Regions from separate parts of the Halomonas sp. IOP_6 genome, predicted to be linked through region 2. Evidence: predicted binding sites of a transcription regulator. Region 2 holds the regulator's gene; the other holds the start of a gene.
What was found. The regulator LexA, encoded in region 2, represses DNA repair genes until DNA is damaged. The targets are predictions, from matches to a motif close to TACTGTNTANNTANACAGTA.
Positions count from the first base shown of each region.

Region 1: the regulator LexA is predicted to act here: its motif matches at 3,183-3,202, upstream of K7H08_RS16680 (LexA family protein).

Region 1 is NZ_JAIRBO010000012.1:1,728-9,303, forward strand. Features, by position in the region: gene K7H08_RS16670 (sodium-dependent transporter) at 1-1,352, shown strand, start outside; gene K7H08_RS16675 (Y-family DNA polymerase) at 1,314-2,660, opposite strand; gene K7H08_RS16680 (LexA family protein) at 2,657-3,082, opposite strand; gene K7H08_RS16685 (alpha/beta fold hydrolase) at 3,547-4,425, shown strand; gene K7H08_RS16690 (patatin-like phospholipase family protein) at 4,460-5,500, shown strand; gene K7H08_RS16695 (Smr/MutS family protein) at 5,510-6,076, opposite strand; gene prmB (50S ribosomal protein L3 N(5)-glutamine methyltransferase) at 6,247-7,206, shown strand; gene aroC (chorismate synthase) at 7,220-7,576, shown strand, end outside.
Region 2 is NZ_JAIRBO010000015.1:31,809-39,384, forward strand. Features, by position in the region: gene ppsR (posphoenolpyruvate synthetase regulatory kinase/phosphorylase PpsR) at 1-342, shown strand, start outside; gene K7H08_RS17820 (hypoxanthine-guanine phosphoribosyltransferase) at 352-930, opposite strand; gene nagZ (beta-N-acetylhexosaminidase) at 999-2,009, opposite strand; gene K7H08_RS17830 (L,D-transpeptidase family protein) at 2,091-2,612, opposite strand; gene K7H08_RS17835 (TetR/AcrR family transcriptional regulator) at 2,590-3,267, opposite strand; gene lexA (transcriptional repressor LexA) at 3,595-4,272, shown strand; gene K7H08_RS17845 (energy-coupling factor ABC transporter permease) at 4,333-5,004, opposite strand; gene purU (formyltetrahydrofolate deformylase) at 5,090-5,944, opposite strand; gene K7H08_RS17855 (ribonuclease J) at 6,221-7,576, shown strand, end outside.

The DNA.
Region 1 (7,576 bases), on a different contig from region 2:
CCGGGGAGTATGGTGGTGGAGCCTTTGTGCTGGTGTATCTGGCGTGCATTTTAGCCGTCGGCGTACCGGTGATGATGACCGAGATTGCCTTTGGTCGCCGTGGGCGCGGCAGCCCGATTGATGCGATACGGCGCGTCGTCAATGAGTCTGGCCGCTCCTCTGCCTGGTCGTTGATTGGTTGGATGGCCATGCTCTGCGGCTTTATGATTCTGTCGTTTTATGTCGTGGTAGCTGGCTGGTCGTTCTCCTATTTATGGAAAATGCTCACCGGCGGCCTCGCGGGCAGTAGCGTTGATGATATGGCGGCGGTCTTTGGGGCCAATAATGCCAACCCGTTCATTCTGGGCGGTTGGAGCACCCTGGTGGCAGTGCTGACCATGGTGATTGTGGGCAAAGGCGTTCAGGAAGGTATTGAGAAAAATGTCAGTTGGATGATGCCCGGGCTGGTGCTCATGCTCATTCTACTGATTATTTTCGGGGTGTTTTCTGGTGGGTTTGGTGAGGCTGTGAGCTTCTTGTTCTCGTTTAACGCGGGAAGCCTCTCTAGTGAAGGCATGCTGGCGGCGTTGGGCCACGCCTTTTTCACGTTGTCGTTGGCATCCGGTGCAATTCTCACCTACGGTAGCTACTTGCCCAAAGGTGCGTCAATTGGGCGTACCACGGTAAGCGTGGCCATTGCCGATACCGTGGTTGCGTTAATGGCGGGGTTGGCGATCTTCCCGGTCATTTTTGCTAACGGTATGAATCCTGGTGAAGGGCCGGGGCTTATCTTTATGAGCTTGCCGCTGGCCTTCCAGGCGATGCCAATGGGCACGCTATTTGGCATTCTGTTTTTCTTGATGCTCTCGATGGCAGCGCTGACCTCGTCTATTTCGATGGTGGAAGCCACGGTGTCGTGGTTATGCGATAACAAAGGCATGACCCGTAAGTCTGCCTCTTGGGCGACGGGCATCGTGCTATGGCTGATCAGCACGCTGGCGATGCTGTCGTTTAACCTGGGCGCTGACTGGACCCTGGCGGGTAAAAACTTCTTTGACTGGCTGGATTATTTGACCTCGCGCTGGATGATGCCGCTGGGTGGATTGGGTACGGTCGTGTTGGCGGGGTTTGTGCTGAAAAGTGAGACATTCCGCGATGAATTAGGCCTTGCACCGTTGCCTTATGCGCTATGGATGACCATGGTGCGTTACGTTAGTCCGTTGGGTATTTTGGTTATCTTTGCTGATGCCTTGGGGCTTTACCAAGTTTCGTTCGCGGTGCATTGGCCGTGGCTGCTAGCGGTTTTGGTGGTCATGGTTGCAGTGGGGGAGATCCTAAGCCCTCGGCTGCGCCAAGCGCTGAGCTCGCGCTAGCCGCTGTTGTTCACGCTTCACCCTGGCAGCTGCAATGGCGCCAGGGTGAGTGCCTGCCTCCATGAGTTCGTCCCAGCAGGTGGTGTAACGGTTAGAGCGGTGCGCACAGCGCAACTGCCACGGTGCTTCCGCCTCTGTCATTCCAAAGCGAATCGTGCCTTGCCCCATGCGCTGATTAATAGCGTCAACGGCGTTCATCAAGTGCGGGTGCGCTTTATGTGAAGGCTGCAACAGCGAAAGCTGATACTGCTGTGCATCGACTAAGTCCAATAGCATGACACCGGCCTTCATAAACTGAAAACCCGGCCGATACATCTGTTCCAACCCTTCGCGGACGGCTTCTAAAATGATGCGGGTATCGTCACTTGGCGAGGCTAGGGGAATCATCGCGCTAGGTGAAAGCTGAGGCTGGTCTTTACGATGGCGGTTGGTGTTTAGGAATAGCAATACGGCGCGAGTAAGGCTTTTCTGCTGGCGCAGTTTTTCGGCACTGCGCTGAGCATGGCGGCGCAGCGCTGCGTGCAATTCCGCTTTTACGCCGGTTGCTTGGCCAAAAGAGCGTGACGTCATAATACGCTGACGCGGCTCTTCTAATGCGTTCATTTCCAAGCATGAGGTGCCACGTAGCTCTAGCGCTGTACGCGCAAGCACCACTGAAAATCGTTTGCGAAGTTGCTTTGGATCGCACTCCCGCAACTGCCACGCCGTGCGAATACCACTCACCGCAAGCCGTTCTGCTAGGCGTCTGCCGACGCCCCATACGTCATTCACCGGCAGCTGTTTAAGCAGCGCCGTAGTGGTCGGGCTGTTGGCAGTGAGTAGGCAGACGCCTTGGTAGTGAGACTGCTGTTTGGCAACGTGATTAGCGAGCTTGGCTAGCGTATGGGTAGGTGCCAGCCCTACGCATACAGGTAGCCCTAAATAGCGGCGAACACGGCGGCGCACAACTTCCCCGAGTGTTTGGCATTGAGTGTCGCTGAAGCCATCCAGGTAGATAAACATTTCATCAATAGAGTAAGGCGCGACGTCTGGACAGGCATCCCGCAGTAGCTGGGCGAGTCGTGCGGACATGTCACCATACAGCTCGTAGTTAGATGACAATAAGTGAATCTCTCCCCGTCGGCGCAAACCTTCCAGTTGGAAAGCGGGAGTGCCCATGGGGATTTCCAATGCTTTCATTTCGGCCGAGCGGGCGATCACACAGCCATCGTTATTCGACATCACGCCAACGGGCTTGCCTTCAAGCGCAGGATTAAACACCCGCTCGCATGACACGTAGAAGTTGTTGGCATCAACAAGGCCAATCATGGCAAATACTCATGCACCACGGCGCGTACCACACCCCATAGCTGGCAGTTTGTCTCTTCTAACGGTAGCGGTGGATAGTGAGGATGAGCCGAGCAGAGGTGTGGCGTGCCTTGATAGAGTGCATAACGCTTTATCAGTACTTCCTCTTCAAACATGGCGACCAGGATATGCCCTAAACGGGGCGGTATGCTGCGATCTACCACCAGCAAATCATCTTCGAATATCCCCCAGCCTTCCATGCTGTCGCCCGCGGCGGTGAGGTAAAACGTGTGGTTGGGGTGTTTAATCAGTCGCTCATTGAGATCTAGCGTACGTGGTTCGTAATCTTGAGCAGGTGAAGGGAAGCCGCTAAACCCAGCGCGGCCGTATAACGTTGGAAATGGCAACGGCTGAGAGGTTAACGGCAGGGCTGTCGCAACCATCGTTGTCGGAAATGTACTCGTTGTAAACGTACTTGTTGCAAACGTGGTTGTTTTTAAAGCGGCGGGGTGGGACGGCATCGTCGGCATCCTCATGAATAAATAGTGTGTTTATATACAGTATTTGTAAGCAGTATTTATTCATGGGGAGAAAATTGCAAGCGACGCTCAACGCTGGGGGCCTGGGGGCTATTGGCTCAGCGAGCAAGCCACAGGCCAACCACCAACGCACTTATCACGGTAATCAAGAACACAAGGTTGCGAGCACGGGTGTCACGACGTGGTTTCATGGTCATTTTCCTGTTGGTCATCATCGTTAAGAGCATTTCGCAGTAGTCGCAGCACGCAAGCGTTATCCGCATAAAGCGGCAGATGCGCTGCGCTTAGCATGGTAACGTTTACGCCCTAGAGCGTCATCTGACGTATATGACATTGCTTGGTTATCCGGCTTTTAAGAGATCCTGCTTATGAATGAATCGACCCACGTCGGTACCGCTGCGCAGCCGCTTTCCCTGGCGAATGGTCGGCTGGCGGCGCTTAGCTGGGGGCGTAGCACTGCGCCTACTTGGGTGGCGCTGCATGGTTGGCTAGACAACGCGGCGAGCTTCAGTCGGCTGGCGCCGCTATTGGTGAAAGCACTGGATATTCGCATTGTGGCGATCGACTTCCGTGGTCACGGGCACTCAGCTCATGCGCCTGCAGGAAACGACTATGCACTATGGGACTATACCCACGACGTGCTGGATACCATGGAATCATTAGAGATCGAAAAGGCGACGCTACTTGCTCACTCGATGGGGGCAGCCGTAGCTTGTCTAGTATCGGCAGCGCTGCCTGAGCGGGTAGATAAGCTAATTCTGTTAGATGGCTTAGGAGCGCTAAACACACCTGCCGAAGAGACTGCCAGCCAACTACGCAAAGGGCTAGTGGCCTATAGGCGGCCGCTTTCCCGTCCTCCTCGTTATCCCGATGTTGAGAGTGCAGTTGCCGCGCGGGTAGCCGGAGGTGTCACGCCGCTGGACAGCATCACCGCCACGCCACTTGTCGAGCGCAACACCCAGGCCACTGCCGATGGGCATGTGCAAATGCGTACTGATAGCCGTTTGTTAAAGCCTTCTTTGGTGCGCTTTACGCCCCAGCAAGTGTTGTCACTACTGGCGGAGATTCAAGCCCCAGTGCTATTGATAGAAGGGGAGCGGGGTATTTTAGGCGAGCGGGACTGGGCAGAAAAAGCGCGCCAAGCAGTACCACAGTTAACGCGCCATGTACTAGCGGGTGGCCATCATCTGCACCTTGAACCCCAGGCGGTTCATCACGTGGCCAGCACAATCAGTCAGCAAGCGTAGCGGGTACCTGATTGCTCACGTTAGGAAGATGACGATGAAAAAAGTAGCGCATGTTGTTAAAACACCTGTGGCAAGCAGCTGCTTGAATGGCGGTAATAAGGTTGCACTGGTATTGGGGAGTGGGGGAGCTAGGGGGTATGCTCATATCGGTGTTATTGAAGCATTGGAAGCACGCGGCTTCGAGATAATTTCGATTGCGGGTTGCTCTATGGGCGCGCTAATTGCTGGTATTTATGCCGCTGGAAAGCTGCCTGAATACCGGGATTGGGTGTGTAACCTGGATTATTTAGACGTGCTCAAGCTGGTCGATGTGACCTGGAGTCCGATGGGCGCCATGCGAGCGAATAAAGTCATGAGCAAACTTGAAGAGCTGGTCGGCGATATGCTGATCGAAGACCTGCCTATTCCGGTGACGACCGTCGCGACGGATCTGATTCGCCAGCGTGAGGTATGGTTTCAAAATGGCCCTTTACTCCAGGCAATCCGTGCCTCTATTGCCGTGCCGGGTGTCATTACCCCAGTACATGTGGGTGGCCAGGTACTCGTTGATGGCGGCTTGCTGAATCCACTGCCGATGATGCCGATATTAGCCGCCCACGAAGCGGATTTTGTCGTGGCGGTTAACGTGACGGCGCACAGCCCACAACCGGTCACCTTAGAGGAGCTGTTACCCAGCGAAGATACAAGCGACAGCCGCACCGCGTTAGAGCGCGACCGCGATGCCAATATTGGCGGTTGGATGGATGATGTGCGTGCTACCACGCGCCGCTTGTGGGATGGGCTGGGGGGCAGCAATGGTGAAGAGAGCGATGTTGATGAAACCGTTGACCTGCGTGGTCGGCGTGAGTGGGGTAAGCTCGATATGATTCTAGAGTCGTTTGATATCACCCAGGCGGCGCTCGCGAAGTATAAAATCGCAGGCTATCCGCCGGATGTATTGATCGAAATTCCCAAAACTGTTTGCAGCACTTACGAGTTTCACCGGGCCAACGAATTAATTCGGCTGGGGCGGCATCTTGCTGATGAAGCGTTAGAGCGCCGCATGCCTAGCATTGCTTCGGATGCGACCGAGTGACATAGCCATCTACTGCCCGCGCTTGCGCAGCAGAATATACACCGCGCCTGTACCGCCATCGATATCGGTGGCGGAACAGAACGCCAAGACGCCGGGCCACTCTCTTAACCACGCATTGGTATGGCTTTTAAGCACCGGAAAGTCTGAGGTAGTGCCCCAGGCCTTACCATGCACGACTAGAACACAGCGCATGCCTTGTGCAGCGGCGTCGCGCAAAAAACTTTCAAGCTCAATCCTCGCTTCTTCTAGGGTATAGCCGTGTAAATCCAGCCCCGCTTGCCAAGCGGTTTGGCCACGTTTTAACTGGCTTAAGGTGCGCCAGGGCAGGTCGGGCACGCTGAATTCCAGATACTCTGAGGGGCGTACCGCCTCTACTCGACCGTCGGACGTGCGACCGCTAGTTTGCAGCGTGTTGCTCTCTACCGCCGCTTGTCGACGTGCTTGCTGGGCAGCTTCGTCGTTGCGCTTAGGCTTGCCGGGATCAGCTTGATTACTGGCAATACGGCGCACGCCTGCTGCCTGCAGCGCTTGGCGAAAGGCACTGATATCGTCATCGTTGGGCAGATGTCGCGTCATGGTCGGCTCAAATAGAGAAATGAAGTGTTAACAAATAAGCATAATTGAGAAGAGCACAGTATAGCGAGCTTGTCGTTGCTGTGAACCGTTCACTGTGAACCACGCGCTGTGAACCAGACGGCGTCAAAGGTACAATCCTTCCATGAACTTTTTACACGCCAGGAGTCGCTGTGACCACGCATCTCAATGATGAGACCTCCCACTCAATGCTTTCGTTGCCGGAATCGGCATTGGTGAGCGAGCTTTTTACACTGCGCGATTACTTACGCTGGGTGTCCAGCGAGTTTTATCTGGCGGGGCTGCACTATGGGCATGGCACGGAATCGCCCTGGGACGAAGCCGTTGCGCTTTGCTTAGGCGCACTGCACCTACCGTGGAATGTCGACCCAGCTGTGCTGGATGCCCGCTTGCTGCCAATAGAGCGCGAACGCATCATTCGCTTGGCGCGAGAGCGGGTGACGACTCGCCGCCCGCTGCCTTACTTACTGGGCGAAGCTTTTTTTGCAGGATTCCCGTTCAGCGTTGACGAACGCGTGCTAATTCCGCGCTCGCCCATTGCCGAGCTGATTGAAGACGGCTTTGCTGCATGGTTCCCGGAAGAACCGCCTGCCCGAGTATTAGACTTATGTACCGGTTCTGGCTGCATCGGCATTGCCACTGCATTGGTGTTGCCTACCTGCGAGGTGGCGTTGGCGGATATTAGCCAGGATGCCTTGGCGGTTGCTCGTCAAAACATTACGCGTCACGACGTTGGTGATCGCGTGCGGGCCGTCGAATCCGATGTGTTTGATAGCCTGGAAGGGCAGCGTTTTGACCTGATCGTATCTAACCCACCTTATGTTGATGCGCGTGATCTGGCCACCATGCCTGCCGAGTTCCGCCATGAACCTGCCCTGGCGTTAGGCGCTGGTAACGACGGGCTGGATATCGTGCGACGCATTCTGCGAGAGGCCCGCCAGCACTTAACCGACGGGGGCTGGCTGATTGTTGAAGTTGGTAATTCCGACCGCCATGTGGAGGCTGCTTTCCCTGAAGTACCCTTTATCTGGCTTGAATTCGAGCGTGGCGGCCAGGGTGTGTTTGCCTTGAGCGCCGCTGAACTCGACGCCCATGCGGCGTCTTTTGCGTGAGGAACTAACGCCCATGTCTGGCAATACCTTTGGCAAGCTATTTACCGTTACCACGTTTGGTGAGAGCCACGGCCCTGCTTTAGGCGCTATTGTTGACGGTTGCCCGCCTGGCATACCGATCAGTGAAGCAGACTTGCAGCTTGATCTAGATCGCCGCCGTCCAGGTAGCTCTCGACACACCACACAGCGCAAAGAGCCGGATCAGGTGCGGATTCTTTCAGGCGTGTTTGAAGGCAAAACCACGGGGACGTCGATTGGTTTATTGATCGAGAACACCGACCAGCGCTCCAAAGACTACTCTAAAATCAAAGATCAATTCCGTCCTGCCCACGCTGACTACACTTACCATCATAAGTATGGCCATCGCGAT
Region 2 (7,576 bases):
CTAGCGCTTCAATTTGGTATTCGAGCAGCTAACTACCCATTAACTGAAGATGACCTGGATGAAGATGGCAGTTTAAAACTACCCAAGGCACTGGCTCCTCATAGACACAAGCTGTTTGGTCTGACAATTGATGCTCGCAGGCTAGCAGCAATACGCAACGAGCGCCGTCCAAACAGCCGCTACAGTTCAATGGATCAGTGTTTGCAAGAAGTTGAACAGGCTGAGTCGCTATATCGCTCGATGCACATCCCGTTTATCGATACGACACGCTTTTCAGTAGAAGAGATATCAACCCGAATGATTGCGGAGACAGGCCTAGCCAGGCGCTTCTCGCCCCGCTAGGCCAGAACATCACATGCCCTTGGGAGCAAATATTCCAGGGGCATTACGCCAGTAGCCTTTATAATCCATGCCAAAGCCGAACACGTAACGATCTGCAACCTCTAGGCTACAGTAATCGGCTTTTAAGCCAGGCACCGCTTTACGGTCATGCTGCTTATCCACCAGCACGGCCGTTGTAACGCTCGCCGCTTGGGCTTCCTCGCAGTAGGCAAGAATAGCGGCTAACGTAGAGCCTTCATCAAGAATGTCATCGACGATGACTACGTGGCGCCCTGCCATGGGAATTTCTGGAGAAACACGCCAAAAAAGTTCGCCACCACGCAACTCATTGCGATAGCGGGTCGCGTGCAGATAATCAACCTCAAGAGGGAAACCTAATCGAGTTAGCAGGTGCCCTGTAGTGATCAAGCCGCCATTCATAACACAGTAAAAAACCGGCAACTTATCCCCTAGATCTTTGCTAATTGCCTCGGCCATTCGATCCAGTGCGCGCTCAACTTGTTCTTGAGAAATTAAGCAGTCAGCGTTATCCATCAGCTCACGCATTGAGTCAAGCGACTCAAGCGCCTCTTTATCCAGTTTGGACATCGGGTTACTCCAAGAAGAGGTTAACTAGTCAGTGACTTAAAAACGAAATAATTTAAGAAAAGATGGGGTTAGTTCGCCAACGCTTCTAATTTGGCATGGGTACGACGCCAGCGGCCAAGCGCCGTTAGCGCATCCACATCTGGACGGGCTCGCCCATAGCGTAGCTTGATTGGTCGTTTGCTGTGTAATCCTTGGCATGCTTCAACAACGTCTAACGCTGCAGAGCGGTCATTACAGACCAATAGCATGTCGCATCCTGCGGCAAGGGCAGCACTGGCGCGCTCCTTCGGGTCACCCGCTTCATGAGCACCCGCCATGCTTAAATCATCTGAAAAGATACAACCTTTAAACCCCAGGGACTCTCTTAACATTCCCAACCAGCTAGGTGAGAAGCCAGCAGGACGTGAGTCAAACGCACTATAAATAACATGGGCAGGCATAACACCATCAAGCTGAGTAGCAAGCTGGCTAAACGGAACAAGATCGCGCTGTTTAATAAGCGCCAGCGGACGGTCATCCACAGGTAACGCCACATGGGAGTCAGCGGCAACGCCACCATGGCCAGGAAAATGCTTACCTACCGCCGCCATACCCGCTTCATGCAAACCGTTGATAAAACACTGACCCAGCGCAGCGACGTGTGCAGGGTCGGTGCTGAAGCTACGATCACCGATAACGCTAGAGATGCCACTTTCGACATCTAAAACAGGCGCAAAGCTGATATCCAGACCGCAAGCAGCCATTTCCATCCCCAGCAACCAACCCGCATCTTTTGCTAGTGCAAGACCGGATGCCGAATCCTCAGCGAATTGATCACCAATGCGTGCCATGGCTGGCATGCGAGTAACGCCTTCTTTAATTCGCTGAACGCGACCGCCTTCTTGATCAATACCAAGTAACAGCTCGCCGCGAACACGACGAATATCACTGCAAAGCTTTCTAACCTGGTAAGCATTCTCGACATTTCTAGCGAATAAAATGACACCGCCCACAGCAGGGTCCATCAAAAGATGTTTTTCAGCTTTGGTTAATCGCGGCCCTTCAAGGTCAAGCATGACCGGGCCTAAAGATTGAGTCATTGTGATGGATCCAACAAAAGGGCCGTCAATTTTAGTTGATCAATCTCTCGTGTCAAAAAATCAATAATAAGCTGCCTACGCTTAGCCATTATGAAGCCAAACAGGTGTGCCCGGCGGCGCATGCTCAAAAAGATAAAGCAGATCGTCATTGCGCAACCGAATACACCCATGTGAAGCAGCCACACCCATCGGTTGATCAGGTGGCGTGCCATGAAGGTAGATAAAGCGACGCTGAGTGTCGACATCCCCGCCGCGATTCACTCCTCTCTCTAAACCACAGAGCCACAAAATGCGCGTTAATATCCAATCACGATGAGGGAATTCCGCCGCAAGCGCCGACGTAAACACCTCCCCAGTCCACCGTCGCCCCCGAAAAACAGCATTATCAGCTAAACCGCCCCCTATCGATGCGCGGATATAATGCCATCCCAGGGGGGTTTGACCACTACCTTCCTGCTGTCCTACACCTTTCTCACCGGTGGATACAGAGCACGTGTACTGCAGCGTACGCCCTTGCCACCAGCATAGCTGCTGCTGTTTGATATTGATGTCTATCCAACCACCATTCTGCGGGGGTAGTTCAGCTAGCGTGGGCGTTCGCATAATGTCCTTCATCAGCAGCAGGCGGTAGCGGAGCATTCATGGCAGCAACCACGACAGGGCGTAAACGTCTTACCAAATCCCTGACGGTTACTTGCTCATTATAGTCTTTCGCAGCAATGTCTCGCAGCGCATCTAGACCCGACAGCGTAAAAATCACGGTGCCCAACATGAAATGCAGTCGCCAAAAACGCTCAGCATCAGGTAAATCTGGCGTTGCCTGGCGCACGAGTTCAGTAAAGCGGGTAAATACGTCTCCGTACTGCTGTTGGATATAACGGCGTAAATGCCCTTGTGCCTGGCTATACGCCAACCCTAGCAGACGCATAAACACCTTCAGGCTATTGCGCTCAGCAGGCACTGCCAGCACCGTGCTTGCCATTGTTTCCAACAGCACTTCAAGCGGAATCACATCACCGTTGTACTGCGCTTCCAGCTCATCAAGCGCCGTATGAAAACGTTGCGAGAAGGGGTCTAAATAGCGCGCAAACACCGCTTGGATAAGCGCTTTTTTAGAACCAAAGTGGTAATTGACAGCCGCCAAATTGACCCGCGCTTTACTGGTGATATTGCGTAGCGATGTTTCGGCAAAACCACGCTCGGCAAACAGCACCTCAGCGGTATCGAGGATACGTGTTACCGTATCAGATTGCGCCATAGCGCCCTCCAGAAAACGAGTGTTTAAAACATCGTTAAATACTATGCCATAACGCTATTTGGCTCAATCACTTATCTTTAGCTTTTTACCCAACGCTCAAATACACCCTAGGCCCCTATTCAAACGCCTGCCATCAGACGCTCCGTCGACAGAGCCCCTCAGACTTACCGTTCTTATCTCCACTCCTGACACCATTCGCATAACGACTCCCATGCCATAGCGAAACGCTCTAGCATGTACTGGACAGAGCAACATACTGTATACTTAACCACATACTGTTTAAGCCGACATGTAGCCACTGTCTTGTTTAATTTTTTGGAGTTTGTTATGTCGCGTCCACTTACTGCTCGTCAACAGCATGTTTTTGATTTTATTGTTAAAACGATGTCTGAATTTGGCTATCCGCCAACCCGCGCAGAAATTGCCAAAGCGCTAGGCTTTCGCTCCCCTAACGCTGCTGAAGAGCATTTACGAGCGCTTGAGCGTAAAGGTGCCATCCGCATCATTCGCAATACCTCGCGGGGGATTCGACTGCCTAATCAGGAACCGCAGGATGTCAGTGATGTCTCGGCAACAGCGCCTGCCGCCAACGTAGAACCACTACCCAATGGCTTACCTGTCATTGGCGAAGTGGCCGCAGGAAGCCCGATTCTAGCAGCGGAACACATTGATCGTTATTGCCCACTCCCCGCTGAATACTTTACCCCCAAAGCGGATTACCTTCTTCGGGTGCGAGGCTTGTCAATGAAGGATGTTGGCATACTGGAAGGCGACCTTCTTGCCGTGCATCGCACCGACCGGGTTCGTGATGGCCAGATTGTGGTGGCAAGGCTAGAAGATGAAGTAACTGTAAAACGCTTTAAACGACAGGGCCATACGGTGACGCTGATTGCTGAAAACAACGACTTTGCGCCCATAGAAATTGACCTACGCACGCAGCAGTTGGATATCGAAGGGGTGGGAGTTGGTGTCATACGTGGCGGTAACGGCCAAGCACTGGGATAAGCGAGTAAGTGTAAATGCCGGTGAGGCACTCGATAGAGATACTCACCGGCTATCGCAATGTTACTGAGAGTCTATATAGCGACGATCATTAAACGTAGCTACCCAACTCGGGTGATACACCAATAAAATACTGAGCAACATCCCTGTGATGAAAGCCTCGGAGGGCATTAACAGGGGTAAGAAGCGCGCATACTCTTGGGCTAAGTACACAGCTTCAGAGTCGGTACCCGCCACCATGATTAGCAAGACCGCCGACAACCCTCCTGCCAGTGTTGCCAGCGCTGCGCCAAAAAAGCCGCATACGAATAGAAAGATCATCAAGTTATCCGGCAGGCGCCGATCTACCCATCGCCATACCAAACCGGTAATGACCGCAGGTACAATGCCGGTTACCAATACATTAGCGCCTAGTAACACCCATTCGTTGCGGCCAATAGCTGACATCGCAACATTAATCAGCACATTGCTGATTAATGCGAGAGGCATTTTGAATACCAACGTCATTAAGACAGTGAATACTAAGTGCAGGGTTAGCCAATCGACTGCCTGAGCACGCAGTTGCCACATCAACACTACAGCGAGCGTCGCGGCTAACCACCGATGCTGAAGAGCCACATCGCCTATCAGTACTCGCCAAGGGCGCAGCCATATCATCCATGCAAGTACGCTCAACGATACCAACCACGTCAGCAACAATGCCCAGGGAGCTAAAACACTTTGCGCGAAAGACATGGATGCCCCTATCTACCCGTCAGCTAACGACAAGCCAGCTGTAAAATTGAATTGACTAAAAACTCTGCGTATCTAAACAACATGCTTAGCTGAACACCACGGTCTTATTGCCATGGATTAATACTCGGTCTTCTAAATGCCATCGTAAACCACGCGCCAATACCGCTTTTTCGACATCGCGCCCAAAACGCACGAGATCCGTTGGCGTGTGGCAATGACTTACCCGATGAATATCTTGTTCAATAATCGGCCCAGCATCCAGTTCTTCAGTGACATAGTGACAGGTAGCACCGATTAGCTTAACGCCACGCTGGTAAGCTTGATGATAGGGCTTAGCACCGGCAAAAGAGGGTAAGAAGCTATGGTGGATGTTAATCACCCGTCCCGCGTAACGTGAGCAGAGCGAAGGTGGCAAAATCTGCATGTAACGTGCCAGCACAACGCAGTCAGCCCTTGCGCTATCAATCTGAGTTTGCACCTGCTCGAAAGCAACCTGCTTGTTATCAGGATCTACGGGCACATGATGGTAAGGAATGCCATACCACTCAGTGAGTGATCGCATATCCTCATGGTTTGAAATAACCCCGACAATATCGCAATCAAGCTCCCCAGCCTGCCAACGATAAAGCAGATCAACCAGGCAGTGAGACTCCCGCGACACCATCAACACCACACGCCTACGCTTTTGAGTATCGACGAGCGACCACTGCATATTGAAGGCTTTAGCCACCGGCTCAAACGCACTACGTAACGCCTCCGCCGACATACCCAACGAATCTGCCAAAATTTCGTATCGCATGAAGAATCGGCCAGTCTCAAGATCAGAATGCTGGCTTGCTTCAGTGATAGAACCACCTTGTTGAGCAATAAAGCTTGAGACACGCGCCACAATGCCCACTTGATCAGGGCAAGAAACCACCAAACGGTAATAATGAGACATAAATAAACACTCTTGACATATTTTAACGGCACGTTCGACAAGCACCTACCAGCGGTAGGTAAGCGGTATATAGGCGAAATAGTGTACCTTATGCTTATCAAGGAAGCACCGCAGCCAAATGCCACGATGATTGTTACCCGCCCCTGCCTTCCCGTATAGTTAAGGCCTTACTTTTTAGGCTTTTCATTACTGATGCACCCACCACGCGTTCAACTTCGTCCCCGCCGTCGCCCTCCCCTGCGCCTACTGCCGCTAGGTGGGTGTGGTGAAATTGGAATGAACCTTACGCTGTATGGATACGATGATGAGTGGATCGCCGTCGACTGCGGCATGATGATTCGCCAAGATCTACCTAATTCTCCACTGCAGGTGCCCAATACAGATACATTAGCAGCACTCAACATTACCCCAAAGGCACTCTACATTACCCATGGCCATGAAGATCATATTGGCGCCGTGGCGTGGCTCTGGCCTAAGTGGAATTGCCCTATTTTTGCAACGCCGTTAGCGGCGGGATTGCTGCGCCATAAGTTTGCAGAACATCAGCTTAGTAGCGCCGCTATAAACGTTGTGGAACCGGGTGATGCAATGGAGCTCGGCCCCTTCACGCTGCGTTACCTTCAAGTTACCCATTCGATTCCTGAAAGCTGCTCAATCCTAATGCAGGCAGGCGACTATCGCGTGCTACACACCGGGGACTGGAAACTAGACCCTAACCCGTTAATTGGTTCGCCCATTAACGCTGCTCAATTTCGTGCGCTCGCGCCTATCGACCTCGTCGTAGGCGACTCCACTAACGCCCCGATGCCCGGCCATTCAGGCAGTGAAGGCGATGTTGCAAAAGCACTCGCTCACACCTTGAAGCAGTGCAAAGGCCGCGTGGTGGTATCTTGTTTTGCCAGCAACCTCGCCCGCGTATTAGCGATTGGGATTGCTGCCCAACAGTGCGGCCGACGCGTCAGTCTGATGGGCCGTTCAATGGAACGCATGGTGAGTGTCGCGAAGGGCCTAGGGTATCTAGACGACTTTCCGCCGCTAGTACCGCCCCATGACTTAGGCTACCTGCCGCCAGAAGAGGTGGTGATTATTGCGACGGGCAGCCAAGGCGAACCACGTGCAGCACTACAACGCTTAGCGCAGCGGAGGCACCCGTTTGTGGATCTTGAGCCAGGCGATAGCATCATTTTTTCTGCCAAAGCCATACCAGGCAACGAGCGCCCTATTGAACAACTGAAAAAACGCCTAGTGCAGCTTGGGGTGTCAATTTTCGATGAGATGAACCACCCAGAATTACACGCTACTGGGCATCCTGCCGAAGATGAGCTGAGAAAACTGTATCAATGGGTTCGGCCGAAAACATTGCTGCCGGTGCATGGGGAGGCGCGCCATCAGGCTACCCATCAAGAGATTGCCACCAGTCTCGGTATTAACGCCCCGCTCGCACCGGTAAATGGCGACATGTTGATGTTCGACAATCTAGGCTTACGCTGCGAAGCACGCTATCCCCAGCCGCCCTGCATCGTTAATCAGAACAGCGTCGTGCCTCATCCAGGGCTCGATACCGGCTCTCATTCATCGCGGCGCGGCAGTTTGTTCTTAGCGCTTCCCGTTACGGCTACCGACACTGGCTGG